Regions from separate parts of the Devosia sp. GW821-FHT12F11 genome, predicted to be linked through region 1. Evidence: predicted binding sites of a transcription regulator. Region 1 holds the regulator's gene; each other region holds the start of a gene.

The links. Region 1 encodes LexA, which represses DNA repair genes until DNA is damaged. Its sites were predicted from a motif close to TGTTCNNNNTGTGTTCNG; they were not measured.
Region 2: a site for LexA is predicted at 1,230-1,247, ahead of AC1ROK_RS01645 (ImuA family protein). Genes of this name have one in related genera too.
Region 3: a site for LexA is predicted at 3,275-3,292, ahead of recA (recombinase RecA). Genes of this name have one in related genera too.

The regions. Positions count from the first base shown of each region.
Region 1 is NZ_JBXAPX010000009.1:125,520-130,370, forward strand. It holds gene AC1ROK_RS23880 (SMP-30/gluconolactonase/LRE family protein) at 1-492, opposite strand, end outside; gene AC1ROK_RS23885 (2-dehydro-3-deoxy-6-phosphogalactonate aldolase) at 489-1,100, opposite strand; gene AC1ROK_RS23890 (2-dehydro-3-deoxygalactonokinase) at 1,104-2,009, opposite strand; gene lexA (transcriptional repressor LexA) at 2,321-3,043, opposite strand; gene AC1ROK_RS23900 (MFS transporter) at 3,242-4,402, opposite strand; gene AC1ROK_RS23905 (DeoR/GlpR family DNA-binding transcription regulator) at 4,428-4,851, opposite strand, start outside.
Region 2 is NZ_JBXAPX010000001.1:318,656-323,506, forward strand. It holds gene AC1ROK_RS01630 (hypothetical protein) at 1-70, shown strand, start outside; gene AC1ROK_RS01635 (heavy metal-binding domain-containing protein) at 338-658, opposite strand; gene AC1ROK_RS01640 (tellurite resistance TerB family protein) at 662-1,093, opposite strand; gene AC1ROK_RS01645 (ImuA family protein) at 1,272-2,129, shown strand; gene AC1ROK_RS01650 (Y-family DNA polymerase) at 2,014-3,729, shown strand; gene AC1ROK_RS01655 (error-prone DNA polymerase) at 3,726-4,851, shown strand, end outside.
Region 3 is NZ_JBXAPX010000004.1:136,968-141,818, forward strand. It holds gene alaS (alanine--tRNA ligase) at 1-1,779, opposite strand, end outside; gene recA (recombinase RecA) at 2,129-3,202, opposite strand; gene araD1 (AraD1 family protein) at 3,458-4,450, shown strand; gene AC1ROK_RS13550 (calcium-binding protein) at 4,708-4,851, shown strand, end outside.

The DNA of each region.
Region 1 (4,851 bases):
GCCGGAGTCGGTGAAGTAAGCGGTCCGGCCGTCGGGCGAAAAGCAGATCGAGTTCGGGATGCGGATGCTCTCGATCACCTTGGTGGTCTGCCCGGCACGATACTGGTAGACGCCGCCGACACCGGCTTCGGCCTTGCGGCCCATGGTGCCGATCCAGAAGCCGCCGGCGCGGTCGACGCGGCTGTCATTGGTGCGGTTGGTCGGAACGTCGCCTTCGATCTCGGCGATGACCGAGGTCGTATCGGTAGCGAAGTCGTAGCGGAGCAGGGCGCCCGACTGGGCGATGGCAAGGCTCTGTTTGTCGATCACCGCACCGGCGCTGACCGTGTCCTTGAACGTGATGCGGTCGACGATGTGGCCATCGGTCCCGGCACTCAGCATGGTCTGGTTGAGGATATCGAACCAGAACAGGCGTTCGAGCAGCGGGTGCCAGAACGGGCCTTCGCCCAGCTCGCAGCGGCTGTCGACAAAGAGCTCGGCCTTGGTGTTCATCGCGGTTTTCCCTGGTCATAGGCAGCGACGGCCGCGGTGGCGCGCAATGCCACATCCGCGGCGGACATGCCGGGTTTGAAAATGTAGGTGCCGAGACCGAAGCCGGCGCAGCCGGCGGCGAAGTACTCGGTGAAATTATCGGGATTGGCGCCCCCGACGGCGTAGAGCGGAATGTCTGATGGCAGTACGGCCTTCATCGCCTTGATGCCCTTGGGGCCCAGCACTTCGGCCGGGAAGAACTTGAGGCCCGTGGCGCCAGAGCGGATGGCAGTGAAAGCGTCGGTGGGCGAGAACACGCCCGGATACGAGGTCATGCCGCGCTCGATCGTGGCGCCGATCACGGCCGGATTGGTGTCTGGCGAGACGACGAACTGGCCGCCGGCATCAGCAACGGCGTCGACATCGGCGCGGCTCAGCACGGTGCCGGCGCCGATCAGCGCGCGGCCCTCGAACACTTTTGCGGCGTCCTCGATGGAGCGCAGCGCCTCCGGCGAGTTCAGCGGCACCTCGATCATGGTGATGCCGGCGAGCACCAGGGCGTCGCAGACTTCGAGGGTTTCGGGAGGGGTGATGCCGCGAAGGATCGCGATGATGTGGCGGTGGGTCATGGTCTATGCCTGTCTTGCAGCCTTGAGGCCGGCGAGGGTGGCGTCGGTTGCATCGATGATGCGGGTGCTGGCGCCCAGCCGGGCGAAAGCCATCTGGTAGAGCCCGCAAAGGCCGACGCTGCCGACCAATGGGATCTCGGCTTCGCCGATCCAGTCGCGCTGGCCGCCGATCTCGGCGCCGATGAGCAACCCCGAGAGGAAACCGGCGCACCACGGTGCACTGCGTCCTGAGAGGAGCGAACCGGCGCGAACCTTGAACAGCGTGGCAGTCAGCCGCTCGGGACGTTCCAACCCCTGATCGAGGCCGGCTTCGAAGCCGCGCTCCCGGTCTTCGCCCTCGAGTTCGCCACCCAGCGAGTGACGCAGCACCGAGTGGGTGCGCAGCAGTTCGAAGATCTCGCCGGTCATGGCGCTCGAGAAGCGCTCCAGCCTGGTGCCGCAGAGCAGCGCCCATTTGCTGTGGGTGCCGGGCATCACCGCCAGGCCGGAGAACCCCGGGAGCAACGACGACAGGCCCAGCAACTGGGTTTCCTCGCCGCGCATCACGTCTTCGGCGCCGACATCACGCAGGCAGACGCCGGGAAGAATGCGGGGGGTTAGCGGGCCGGGCATGTCGGGCGCCACCGCGCCCTGTGCAAGGCGGCCGAGCTCGGCCGGGGCGTCGAGATAGGGGGCCTCGATCCAGCCTTGCCGGGCACCGGCCATGCCGCAGATCAGCACGTCTTCGATGTCCTCGGCGACACCGCTGAGCAGCGAGGTCAGCACATCGGGGTACTGTTCGCGGCTGAGGCGACCCATGCCATCCGGCGACGAGCGCGCGAAGGCGATCTCGCCGCCGGCGTCGATGCCCCATGCGCGCAGATTGGAAGTGCCCCAATCAACGGCAACCCATTCGACCTCTGCTGCCAAAACCTTCTCCCTGGCGCTGCATGTTTGCTGCGCACCGCCATGCCGCTAAAGCGCGATCGGGAAGGTTGTCCACTCTCCTGGTACGATCGCGACGGCCATTTGCATGGCGGCGCTGCCTGAAGACACCTGAGGCCTCCTGTGGCGGCGCGGACCGTACCGTCTTTGCCGGGCCGACCCTAGTGCAATAATCGGCCGGCCAATCTGTTTTCCCAAGAAAGGACCGCGGTTTCATAAGAAAGCAGCGCAGCTTCAAAGAAAAAGGGCCGGCAAGCTGCCGACCCAAGGACCCAGTTGGCGGAGGGGTCAGTAAATCAGTACTTGCGCAGCAGGCCGACCAGCCGGCCCTGCACCTTGACCCGGTCGGGCGGGAAGATACGGGTCTCGTAGGCCGGGTTGGCCGCTTCGAGCGCAACGGAATTGCCGCGACGGCGGAGCCGCTTCAGGGTCGCTTCCTCGTCATCGACAAGGGCGACGACGATCTCGCCGGTCGAAGCCGCGTCCTGCTTCTTGATCAGCACGGTATCGCCATCGAAGATGCCGGCGTCGATCATCGAGTCACCGCGCACTTCGAGTGCATAGTGCTCGCCTGGCCCGAGCATTTCGGGTGGCACCATGATGGTATGGCTGTGGGTCTGGATCGCTTCGATCGGCGTGCCCGCTGCGATGCGGCCCATCACCGGGATGGTCACGGCCCGGTAGGAGTCGGCGTTGACCACGGGCGCCGATGGGCGCGCCGGAGGTGTTGCCACCTTGCCGAGGTTGCCTTCGATGACCGAGGGCTCGAAGCGAGCCTTGCGGCCGCCGAGTGACGGGTTCATCGAATCCGGCAGCTTGATCACTTCGAGCGCCCGGGCCCGGTTGGGCAGGCGCCGGATGAAGCCGCGCTCTTCGAGCGCAGTGATCAGCCGATGGATACCGGACTTGCTCCTCAGGTCGAGCGCGTCCTTCATCTCATCAAACGAGGGCGGGATACCGGACTCCTTCATCCGCTCGTGGATGAACATCAGCAGTTCGTGTTGCTTGCGCGTCAGCATGGGCGGCTCCGTGAGCAGAATCGGAACAAAGACTGAACGTGTTATACGTGTTCCAGTTATGTTCTGCAATCGAGCGGTGAATATTGCGTTACGAGCCCGCCGATTTGGGGGCTTTTGTCCTCGTGAGAGCTGTTGGCAAGAAGGGCTCCCAGCACTCGGACCGGTGACCGCGGACGGTCTGCCGGTCCGCGGCCGTCGCTATTTCGCGACCTTGTAGCTTGCCGCCACCATCAGCATGGCGGCAGAGAGCAGTACGAAGGCGAAGGGCAGAGTGGCAAGGTGCGCTACGAACCCGATCAGTGCGGGACCGGCGAGCAGACCGAGATAGCCCAGCGTACTGACTGCGGTGATCGCGAGGCCGGGCGACATGTCCCTGGTGCGACCGGCAGCCGAGAACAGCACCGGCACGAGGTTGGAGGCGCCGACGCCGACGAGGAAGTAGCCGACGAGGCCGGCATGGGCTGAGGGAACCAGCAGCACCACGGCAAAGCCGATGGCGCCGATCAAGCCGCCAAGCACGATGACGCGCCGCTCGCCCAGCGCCATCCGGATACGATCGCCGGCGAGCCGTCCGCCGGTCATCGCTACCGCGAACGCGGCATAGCCGAGCCCGGCGAGACCGATATCGGCGCCGCGGACCGAGGTCAGGAACACCGCGCTCCAGTCGAGCACCGATCCCTCAGCGAGGAAGGTCAAGAGGCACAGGATGCCGAGCAGCAGCACGCCGCCCTTGGGCAGAACGAACAGCGGCGACTTCTCCTGCCCATTGTCGCCATAGGGCAGCAGCCCGCCCAGCGACAAGCCAACCAGCAGCAGCGACACGACGCTGACGGCGATAGCCGCCACCAGCGGCGACAGGCCGCCCAGCGCCAGCAAGGCGCTCATGCCACCGGCCCCGGCGATGCCGCCGAGGCTGAACAGGCCGTGGAAGCCGGACATCATCGGTCGGCCGCTGTCGCGCTCGACCCTCACCGCCTGGATGTTCATCGCCACGTCGACGGTGCCCAGCGAGGCGCCGAACACGGCGATGGCGACCGCCATGCTGAGCCAGCTGTCGGCGATAGCGAGGAACGGGAAAGCCCCGATCATGATGATCGAGGCGACGGCGATCACGGCGCGGCAGCCCCACTTGGCAGTCAGGATGCCGGTGATCGGCATGGCGAGAATCGAGCCCAGCCCCAGGCACAGCAGCAAGAGCCCGAGCGCGCCTTCGTCGAGCCCGAGGCGGAGTTTGGCCAGCGGCACCAGTGGGGCGAAGCCAGCCATGACGATGCCGACAACGAGGAAGATCACCCGGGTGGCGATCTGCTCGCGGCGAGCAGATGGGAGGCGGTGAGTGGCGATCGTGGTGGCGGTCACGGCGGAGATCCAGTGCGGCTTGAAATCAGGTGGCGTGGTGGACGGTGGTGCCTTGCGTCGCGAAGTCCTCGAGCAGGCCGGGATCGGCGTCGCCTTCGACCACCAGGTGGGTCAGCGCCTCGGGCCTCGCGATCCGGAACGGCGCAGCGAGGCCAAGCTTGTCGGCGGTCGCGGCGACCACCAGGGCGCGGCTCTGCATCACCATGGCACGCTTCACTTCGGCCTCGACGGCATCGAGGGCGGAGACCCCGAACGTCAGGTCGATGGCGCAAGTCCCGAGGAACACCAGATCGGCGTAGATGGCCTCGATTGCCTCGACCGTGGTGTTGCCGCTGACGCTGCCCAGTTCGCCGTTGTAGATGCCGCCGAGCATGATGATGGTGACGTGCTCGTGGTCAGCGAGCGCCGCGGCGATGGCAGGTGCGTTGGTGACGACCGTCAGCTCCATG
Region 2 (4,851 bases), on a different contig from region 1:
GGCGAAGGATTTCGACTGCGAGACGGATGAGCCGGAATATGTGGGCAAGTTCGAGGCCTGGAAGCGCTGAGCGTTCCACACCCACGGTGTCACCCCGGCGAAGGCCGGGGCCCATCCTGAGATGTTCCGATCCAGCGCTAAGGCGACAGCACCAGACGGCGCCCCAAGCTCGGTGTCATCCCTGCGAAAGCAGGGACCCAACTCGCCCCAGCGCAAGTGGATAGGTGGCTCCCAGCTTTCGCTGGGATGACAGCCGGTGGGTGGGGCACGACCATGACTTGGCGCATATGCGCTTTCGCGGGGATGACCACCGCGGATGAGGATTAGGTGCGCGCCGCTACAGCCGCACCGCCGTGCCCGAAACCGAGACCATCAGCATCGAGCCTGCCTGCCCGACCACTTCGTAGTCGATATCGACCCCGACCACCGCGTCCGCCCCGAGGCGTTGCGCCTCGGCCCTGAGTTCATCGAAAGCGGTGTTGCGGGCGTCGCGCAGCGCCCCTTCATAGGCCCCGGCGCGCCCGCCGACGATGTCGCGGATCCCGGCGAACAGGTCCTTGAAGATATTGGCGCCGACGATCACCTCGCCGGTGACGATGCCGAGGTAATCACGAATCGGCCGGCCTTCGAGCGTCGGCGTGGTCGAGATGATGACCATGACTCAGGCCCGCGCCATCTGGTTGCGCAGCACCGTGCGGTCGCGCGACGATACCCCGATCAGCTCGGCGATGCGCCACACCATATTGTCCTCGAGCTCGTGGTTGCGCTTGTCGGCGAACACCACCTGCCACATCATCCGTATGATCTCGATCTTCTCGCCATCATCGAGCGAACTGAGCGCTGACGTGAAGCGATAGAAATCCACCGACTCCTGGTCCCGCTTGGTCGCCTCGGCGATCAGCTTCTTAACCTCGCCCTCGTCGAGTTCGTAATAATCCATCAGCGTGCCCTCGAGCGCCTGCCGTTCGGTCTCGCTGATCTGCCCGTCGATCGCGGCCAGATGTACCAGCAATGCCGCGACCGCCAGTTTCGGCTCCATGCTGAGCACAGTGGCATCGGGTCTCTGGAAGATGGAGCGCAACGCATCGAACATGGGAGGGAGTCCATTGGGAGAATGGAGGAAACATAGGCAGTCCTGCCCGATCGCGAAAGTGCCCCCTATGCCGCAGCGCGAGGATGTGAGCGGAACGTGCAGGATTCATCCGGCTTGACTCTCTAGTGGACTCTGGTGTTCCCTATTTGTTCTAATTACCGACAACAGGGAGGCTCAGATGCCGGGCCTCACACGCCACGATCTCGATGCCTTACGACTGAAAATTGCCGCCCTGGAAAAGCGCCCGCTGCTGGCCGAAGGCGCGGCGCTGCTGGCCGAGCGGCTGGGGCGGGCTGCCAATGATGAGCCCGAGAACGCCGATCCGCTCGAGCTGCTCGCTGCCCCCAATGGGCTGCTGCACGAGGTGTTTGCCGATGAGCAGCGCCAGAGCGGCGCGGCGCTCGGCTTCACCTTCGGGCTCGCCCGGCAGCTGCTGACCTCGGAGCGGCAGGCGGTGCTGTACCTGCAACTGGTGGGGGAAGGCCAGGAGTTGGGGCTGCCCTATGGCGCCGGGCTCACGCAGTTCGGCATCGATCCGGCGCGGCTGGTGATCGGCCGGATCGAGACGGTAACCGAGCTGCTCTGGGCCATGGAGGAAGCCATTGCCTGCCGGGCGGTGGCCGGGGTCATCGCCGATCTCGCGAGCCACCCCAAGGCGCTGGATTTCACCGTATCGCGCCGGCTGAGCCTCCGCGCTGCCGCAGCCGGGACCTCGGCCTTCCTCGTCCGCTACGGCCGGGGCCGCGAGGCGAGCGCCGCCAAGCTCCGCTGGCGCATCTCGCCGGCCATGAGCGGGGAGCTGCCGTTCGACCCGCGCGCCCCGGGAATTCCCCGCTTCCAGGTCGAGATCGAAAAAGGCCGGCTCGGCGACAAGACGCAGCGCGCCGAAGGCAAGACCATGCTTGTGGACTGGACAGAAAATGGCTTCGTTTCAGTCGAACCCAAACGCCGCACCGGAACTGCTGTTCACCGAACGGCGCCGCCACCTCGCCCTGTCGCTGCCGCGCTGGGCCACCGACTGTCTCAAGCGGGCTGACCCGGAGCTCGCCCGCTCGTCGCGCCCGCTGGCCCTGTGGGAAAAGCAGAAAGGCGCCATGCGTCTCGCCGCGGTGGATGCGGCTGCGGCGAAGGCCAACCTGATCTCCGGGCAGAACCTCTCGGATGCGCGGGCGCTGGTGCCGGAACTGGAAGTGCGCGAGATCGACCGGGTATACCTCGAGCAGGTCTTCGCCGATTTTGCCGACTGGCATTCCAACGCCAGCCCGATCGTCGCCGTGCACACGGCAACGGCGCCCTATGGCGACCTGATCCTCGACATCACCGGGGTCGCCCACCTGTTCGGCGACGAACAGAAAATGCTCGAGGTGCTGGTCAGCCGGCTGCGCGCCCTGGGTTTTACCGTCTCCGGCGCCATCGCCGATACGGTTGGAGCGGCCTGGGCGCTGGCGCATTTCTCCGCCGGCCGCATCGTCCCCAGGGGAGAGACCGAAGCGGCGCTCGCTCCCCTGCCGATCGTCGGCTTGCGGCTCGAAGAGGCGCAGGTTGCCGGGCTCAACCAGATGGGGCTCAAGACCATCGGCCAGCTCTATGGCCGGGATCGGCGGGCGCTGCAGGCCCGCTTCGGCGAAACGCTGATTCTAAGGCTCGACCAGGCGCTGGGGCGGATCGAAGAGCGGATCACCCCGCGCCTGCCGATCGCCGAATATTATGCCGAGCGCCGCTTCGCCGAGCCCATCGGTTACATGGACGACGTGCTGATGACGGCGCGCGATCTCGCCATCCAGCTCGGCCTGCGGCTCGAAGCCGAGGGAATCGGCGCGCAGACCTTTCATCTCTTGCTTTATCGGGTCGACCACAAGGTGATGAACCTCACCATCAATGCCGGCCGGGCGACCCGCGACCCCAACCATATCGCCCAGCTGTTCGTGCACCGCTCGGAGCGGCTCGAAGGCGAATATGATGCCGGGTTCGGCATCGACATGATCCGGCTGGCGGCCAGTTCGCTGGCGGAAGTGCAAAGCACCCAGCTCGGGGCGTTCGAGGTGCAGGATGGGGCCCAGGATCTCGACCGGCTCTATGATCGGATGACCAGCCGGCTCGGCCCGCTGGCGCTCACCCGCTCGAAATTCGTCAACACCCACATCCCCGAGCGGGCCGCCAAGCTCGAGCCGGTGATCGCCCGGACCGAGGACGATCCGGAGGCGCTGCCCGATCCGGAACTTCGGCGGCCGCTCCGCTTATTGCCCCATCCGGAACCGATCAACGTGATGGCGGAGGTGCCGCATGGCCCGCCGATGCGGATCATCTGGCGGCGGATCGCTTACCGTATCCTCAAGGCCTCGGGGCCGGAGCGGATCGAGGCCGAATGGTGGCGCTCGGGCAAAAACCTCGAGGTGCTGGAGCGGCCGGAGCGAGGCAGCAAGCGGCGTGACCCGCGCGACGACCCCAAAACTGACAAGCCCAAACCCAAGGAGCCGGAGCATGTTTCCGCACTCGCGGCGTTCGATCCGCTGACCACGGTGCGCGACTATTACATCATCGAGGATGATGGCGGCCGGCGCTTCTGGATCTTCCGCATCGGGCTCTATGGCGCCGCCGAAGCGCCGCGCTGGTTCCTGCACGGGTTCTTCGCATGAGCCGGCTCGCCTATGCCGAACTGATGGTGACGTCGAACTTCTCGTTCCTGAGAAGCGGCTCGCACCCCGAAGAACTGGTCTCGGCAGCGATCGAACTGGGGATGAGCGGCGTCGGCATCTGCGACCGCAACAGCTTTGCCGGCGTGGTTCGGGGCTACGTGGCGCATCGCGACCTCAAGCATAAGGCGCCGGATTTTCGCTATGTCGTCGGGGTCCGGCTGTGCTTTGCCGACGATACCCCCGACATCATCGCCTACCCCTCGGACCGCGAGGCCTATGGCCGGCTCTGCCGCATGCTGAGCCGTGGCAACCTGCGCAAGGAAAGCGAAAAGGGCAAGTGCGTGCTGAGCTTCGCCGACCTCGCGGACTTCATCGCAGGCCAGCTGCTGATCCTCCATTGCGACGAAACGCGCTGGGAGCATTCCGGCGCCGTGCTCGAACGCCTCGCCAAGCTCAGCCCGGGCAATGTCTGGCTGGCCGCGGCCGTGACCTTCAAGGGCACCGACCGCAGCAGGCTCAACCGGCTGGCCGCGATGGCGGCGGCGGCCGGCGTGCCGCTGCTGGCGGTCAACGACGTGCTCTACCACGAGCCCAACCGCAAGATCGTCCAGGACGTGGTGACCTGCATTCGCGAGCACCTGACGCTGGAAACCGCCGGCCGGCGGCTGCAGCAGAACGCCGAGCGGCACCTGAAGCCGGCAAGCGAGATGGCCCGGCTGTTCGCCGAGCATCCCGAGGCGATCGCCGAGACGCAGTTGCTGCTGGATCGCATCGGTTTCAGCCTCGACCAGCTGAAATACAATTATCCGACCGAAACCATCGGCAATGGCGAGACGGCCCAGGAGACCTTGGAGCGGCTGACCTGGGTGGGGGCGCATGGGCGTTACCCAAAAGGTATCCCCGACGACATCAAGCGGAGCCTCTGGAACGAGCTCTGCCTCATCGCCTACAAGGGCTACGCTTCCTACTTCCTCACCGTCGAGGATATAGTGCGCTACGCCCGGCATGAGCTCAGAATCCTCTGCCAGGGACGCGGCTCGGCCGCCAATTCGGCGGTCTGCTATTGCCTCGGGGTGACCGAGGTCGACCCCACCAAGGTCAAGCTGGTGTTCGGCCGCTTCC
Region 3 (4,851 bases), on a different contig from region 1:
GCGCAGGCGATCGGCCGACACCATCGACCCCTTCTGCGCTACGTGATCGCCCAACACCAGGCGGAGTGCCTCGTGCAGCAAGTGGGTCGCCGAGTGGTTGGCACGGATAGCCGAGCGCCGGTCGTGATCGACGATCAGGGCCAGGGGTGAACCGACCTTGATGACGCCGTCGGTGACCTTCACCTTGTGGCCGAAGACGCCGTTGTTCTTGACCGTATCCGTCACGGTCGCCGCGATGCCTTCGCCGGTGAGCGAACCGGTGTCGCCGACCTGACCGCCGCTTTCGCCATAGAACGGCGTCTGGTTGAGCACGACATAGCCTTCGTCGCCCGCCTTCAGCTCGTCGACGATCGCCCCGCCCTTGACCAGCGCGGTAACCGCGCCTTCGGCGGTCTCGGTCTCATAGCCGAGGAACTCGGTCGGGCCGACCTGGTCGGCGACAGCGAACCAGACCTTGTCCTCGCTTGCCTCGCCCGAACCAGCCCAGCTCTTGCGGGCCTCGGCGCGCTGGCGCGCCATCGCGTCCTCGAAGCCCGAGAGGTCGACATTGATGCCGCGGGTGCGCAGCGCATCCTGGGTCAGGTCGAGCGGGAAACCGTAGGTGTCGTAGAGCTTGAAGGCGGTGACGCCCTCCAGCATGTCGCCTTGCTTAAGATCGGCGGTGGCTTCATCGAGGATGACGAGCCCACGGCTCAGCGTCTTGAGGAAGCGCTGCTCCTCGAGGCGAACCGTCTCCTCGATCATCTGCTCGCCACGCACCAGCTCCGGATAGGCCTGGCCCATTTCCCTGACCAGCGTCGGCACGATCCTGTGAATCACCGGATCGGTGGCGCCGAGCAGGGTCGCGTGGCGCATGGCGCGACGCATGATGCGGCGCAGCACATAGCCACGGCCTTCGTTCGAGGGCAGTACACCTTCGGCAATAAGGAAGCTCATGGCGCGCACGTGATCGGAGATCACGCGCAGGCTCGGCGTCGTCGGGTCACCGTTGAAGTTGGTGGCGTGCATGGTCGACGAGACCAGCGACTTGAACAGGTCGATCTCGTAATTGTTGTTGGTGCCCTGCATCACCGCCGCGACGCGCTCGAGGCCCGAGCCGGTGTCGACCGAGGGTTTTGGGAGGCTGGTGCGCGAGCCGTCCGCGAACTGCTCGAATTGCATGAACACCAGGTTCCAGATCTCGACGAAGCGGTCGCCGTCTTCCTCGGGCGAGCCCGGAGGGCCGCCCCAGTACTTGTCGCCGTGGTCGTAGAAGATTTCCGAGCATGGGCCGCACGGTCCCGTATCGCCCATCTGCCAGAAGTTCGACTTGGCGCCGAGCCGGACGATGCGATCCTCGGGCAGGCCGGCGATCTTCTTCCACAGCGCCATCGCCTCGTCGTCGTCTTCGTAGATCGTCGCGGTCAGCTTCTCCTTGGGCAGCCCCCACTCCTTGGTGAGCAGGTTCCAGGCAAGCTCGATCGCGTGCTCCTTGAAGTAGTCGCCGAACGAGAAATTGCCGAGCATCTCGAAGAAGGTGTGGTGGCGCGCGGTGAACCCGACATTGTCGAGGTCGTTGTGCTTGCCGCCGGCGCGCACGCATTTCTGCGAAGTGGTCGCCCGCACGTAGTCGCGCTTCTCGACGCCGGTGAAGACGTTCTTGAACTGCACCATGCCGGCATTGGTGAACATCAGCGTCGGATCGTTCCGCGGCACCAGCGGGCTCGATGCGACTTCTTCGTGACCATTCCTCGCGAAGTAGCTCAGAAAGCTCGACCGGATATCGTTCACGCTCGTCATGACGGGTCTCTTACAGACAAATGGCGAGGCCATGAGCCCCGCCAAGAACAACAGGAAAGGCCTTCTATCGCGGGGCTTGCGGTTGTGTCCAGCACAGGGTGGCGAGAGGCGGCAGATTGGACCTGAGGATGCGGCTTGATCTCGCTCACCCCACCGATGTCATTCCCGCGCAGGCGGGAACCCAGTGGGATGCTTCAGCAACAGCTGACGTTGAGAGATCCCACTGGGTCCCCGTCTGCGCGGGGGATGACGCCGGTATGATGGCACATCTTGAGAGCAGACACCCAGCACCGCCCAAACGAAAGGGCGCCACCTGGGCGCCCTTCTGTTCACTTCACGGCGGGTCCGATCACGGCTCCCCGTCGCCCTCATCGCCTTCCGGCCCGGCCAGCAGCGCTTCGCCGAGGATGCCGGAGCTTTCGCGCACGCCTTTTTCGATCTCGTCGGCGATCGCAGGATTGTCCTTGAGGAACTGGCGGGAGTTTTCACGCCCCTGCCCCAGCCGCTGGCTGTCGTAGGAGAACCAGGCGCCGGACTTCTCGACCAGGCCCGACTTCACGCCGAGGTCGAGCAGTTCGCCGGTCTTGGAGATGCCCTCGCCATACATGATGTCGAACTCGACCTGGCGGAACGGCGGCGCCAGCTTGTTCTTGACCACCTTGACGCGGGTCTGGTTGCCGATGACTTCCTCACGCTCCTTGATCGCGCCGATGCGGCGGATATCGAGGCGGACCGAGGAGTAGAACTTCAGCGCGTTACCGCCGGTCGTGGTTTCGGGCGAGCCGTACATCACGCCGATCTTCATGCGGATCTGGTTGATGAAGATCACCATGGCCTTCGACTTCGAAATCGAGCCGGTGAGCTTGCGCATCGCCTGGCTCATCAGGCGGGCCTGCAGGCCCGGCATCGAATCGCCCATCTCGCCTTCGAGTTCGGCCTTCGGCGTCAGCGCCGCCACCGAGTCGACCACCAGCACGTCGACCGCGCCGGAGCGCACCAGCGTGTCGGCGATCTCGAGCGCCTGCTCGCCGGTATCGGGCTGTGAGATCAGCAGTTCATCGACCTTCACGCCGAGCTTCCTGGCGTAGATCGGATCGAGCGCATGCTCGGCGTCGACAAAGGCGGCGATGCCCCCGTTCTTCTGCGCCTCGGCCACCACATGCAGCGCCAGCGTGGTCTTGCCCGAGCTTTCCGGCCCGAACACTTCCACGATACGGCCACGCGGCAAACCGCCAATGCCCAGTGCGATATCCAGTCCGAGCGAGCCGGTGGAAATCGCCTCGACCTGGGCAATGGCGCCCTCGCCGAAGCGCATCACCGTGCCCTTGCCGAAATTCCGCTCGATCTGGCTCAGCGCTGCTGCCAGCGCCTTGTCCTTATCCATCGATCCCTCAATAACTCGCAGAGGCGCAACAGCAGCCATCACCGGTCTCCCTTATTCCACTTCGGTCCGCGCCGCGCAAACCGATAAGATGTCCATCGAATGTACTCATTCTGTTCTCATTTCGTTTCCAAATCGTCAAGGGGGTAAATTCGCTGTTCCTTACGCACCGGCGCCTTGCGATTCGAACGCTGCAGACCGTTGGCACCAGCAATGGCGATCTACATCCAAAATCCGAATGCAATCGCCGCGGCGCCGCGCTATAGGGCGGCAACGAAAATCGAGGGAATGGGCTTCATGCATCTCATCCAGTTCCAGGACGACAAGGGCGCGCGCGCCGTCGGCGCCACCGAAGGCGGCGTCACCAGCGTGGTCACCGGAGCCCAGAGCGTCTATGCGCTCGCCGCCGAAGCCACCGAGCGCGGCCTGTCGCTGCGCGCCGTGCTGATCGAGAAAGGCCTCGGCGCCAAGCTAGACCGCGAGGCGCTGGCGAACGAAGGCCGGCTGCTCGCGCCGGTCGATCATCCCGATCCGTCGCACCTCTATGTCACCGGCACCGGCCTTACCCACCTGGGTTCGGCTTCCACCCGCGACGCCATGCACAAGTCGAACCAGCAGCAGGCCGAAGCGCCGCTGACGGATTCGATGAAGATGTTCCGCATGGGTCTCGAAGGCGGCAAGCCCGCGCCGGGCGAGATCGGCGTGCAGCCCGAATGGTTCTACAAGGGCAACGGCTACACCGTCACCGCGCCGGGCCAGCCGATCCCCTCGCCCGCCTTCGCCAAGGACGCTGGCGAGGAGCCGGAGATCGCCGGCATCTACTATATCGGCAAGGATGGCACGCCGTTCCGCCTCGGCTTCGCGCTCGGCAACGAGTTCTCCGACCACGTGACCGAACGGGTGAACTACCTGTTCCTCGCCCATTCCAAGCTCCGCTTCTGCTCGTTCGGGCCGGAGCTGCGGGTCGGCGAGTTGCCGCGCAACGTCTCGGGCATGTCGCGGATCCTCCGCGCCGGCAAGGTGCTGTGGGAAAAGCCGTTCCTCTCGGGTGAGGACAATATGAGCCACACCATCGCCAACCTCGAGCACCACCACTTCAAGTACGACCTGTTCCGCCAGCCGGGCGATATCCATGTGCACATGTTCGGGACCGCCACGTTGAGCTTTGCCGACGGCATCAAGACCGAGCCCGGCGACGTGTTCGAGATCGAGGAAAGCCAGTTCGGCCTGCCGCTGCGCAATGCCGTGGCCTGGAACGAAGACCGTCCGGTAACCATCCGCCAGCTCTAAGGGCTGGTCATCGTTGAGATTTCAGGAGCCGGGCCAAGTGCCCGGCTCTTTGCTTTTCTGGCCTTTTCCCCAGCGTGCACATTCTGGCCCCCTCCTCGCCCAGATTGGCAGGCGAGGTGTGGGCGTTCTCTTGGCAATTTGGTGCAAATCCGATCGATCGGCCTCAGCCGGGATTAGCGCTCGTCAGGGAACACTGTAGCCGCGGTGCAAAGGGAGGCATTCGCGACCACCTCCACCTATAGCGAAAGGTACTCCCAATGATCACCGTATCCGCCTCGACCTCTGCGGCCGAGCTGCAGGCCATTATCGACTCGGCCCCGGCGGGCGAAACCATCCTGATGGGCGCCGGCACGTTCGAGTTCAATGAGACCGTCGTCATCAACCGCGACGACATTACGGTG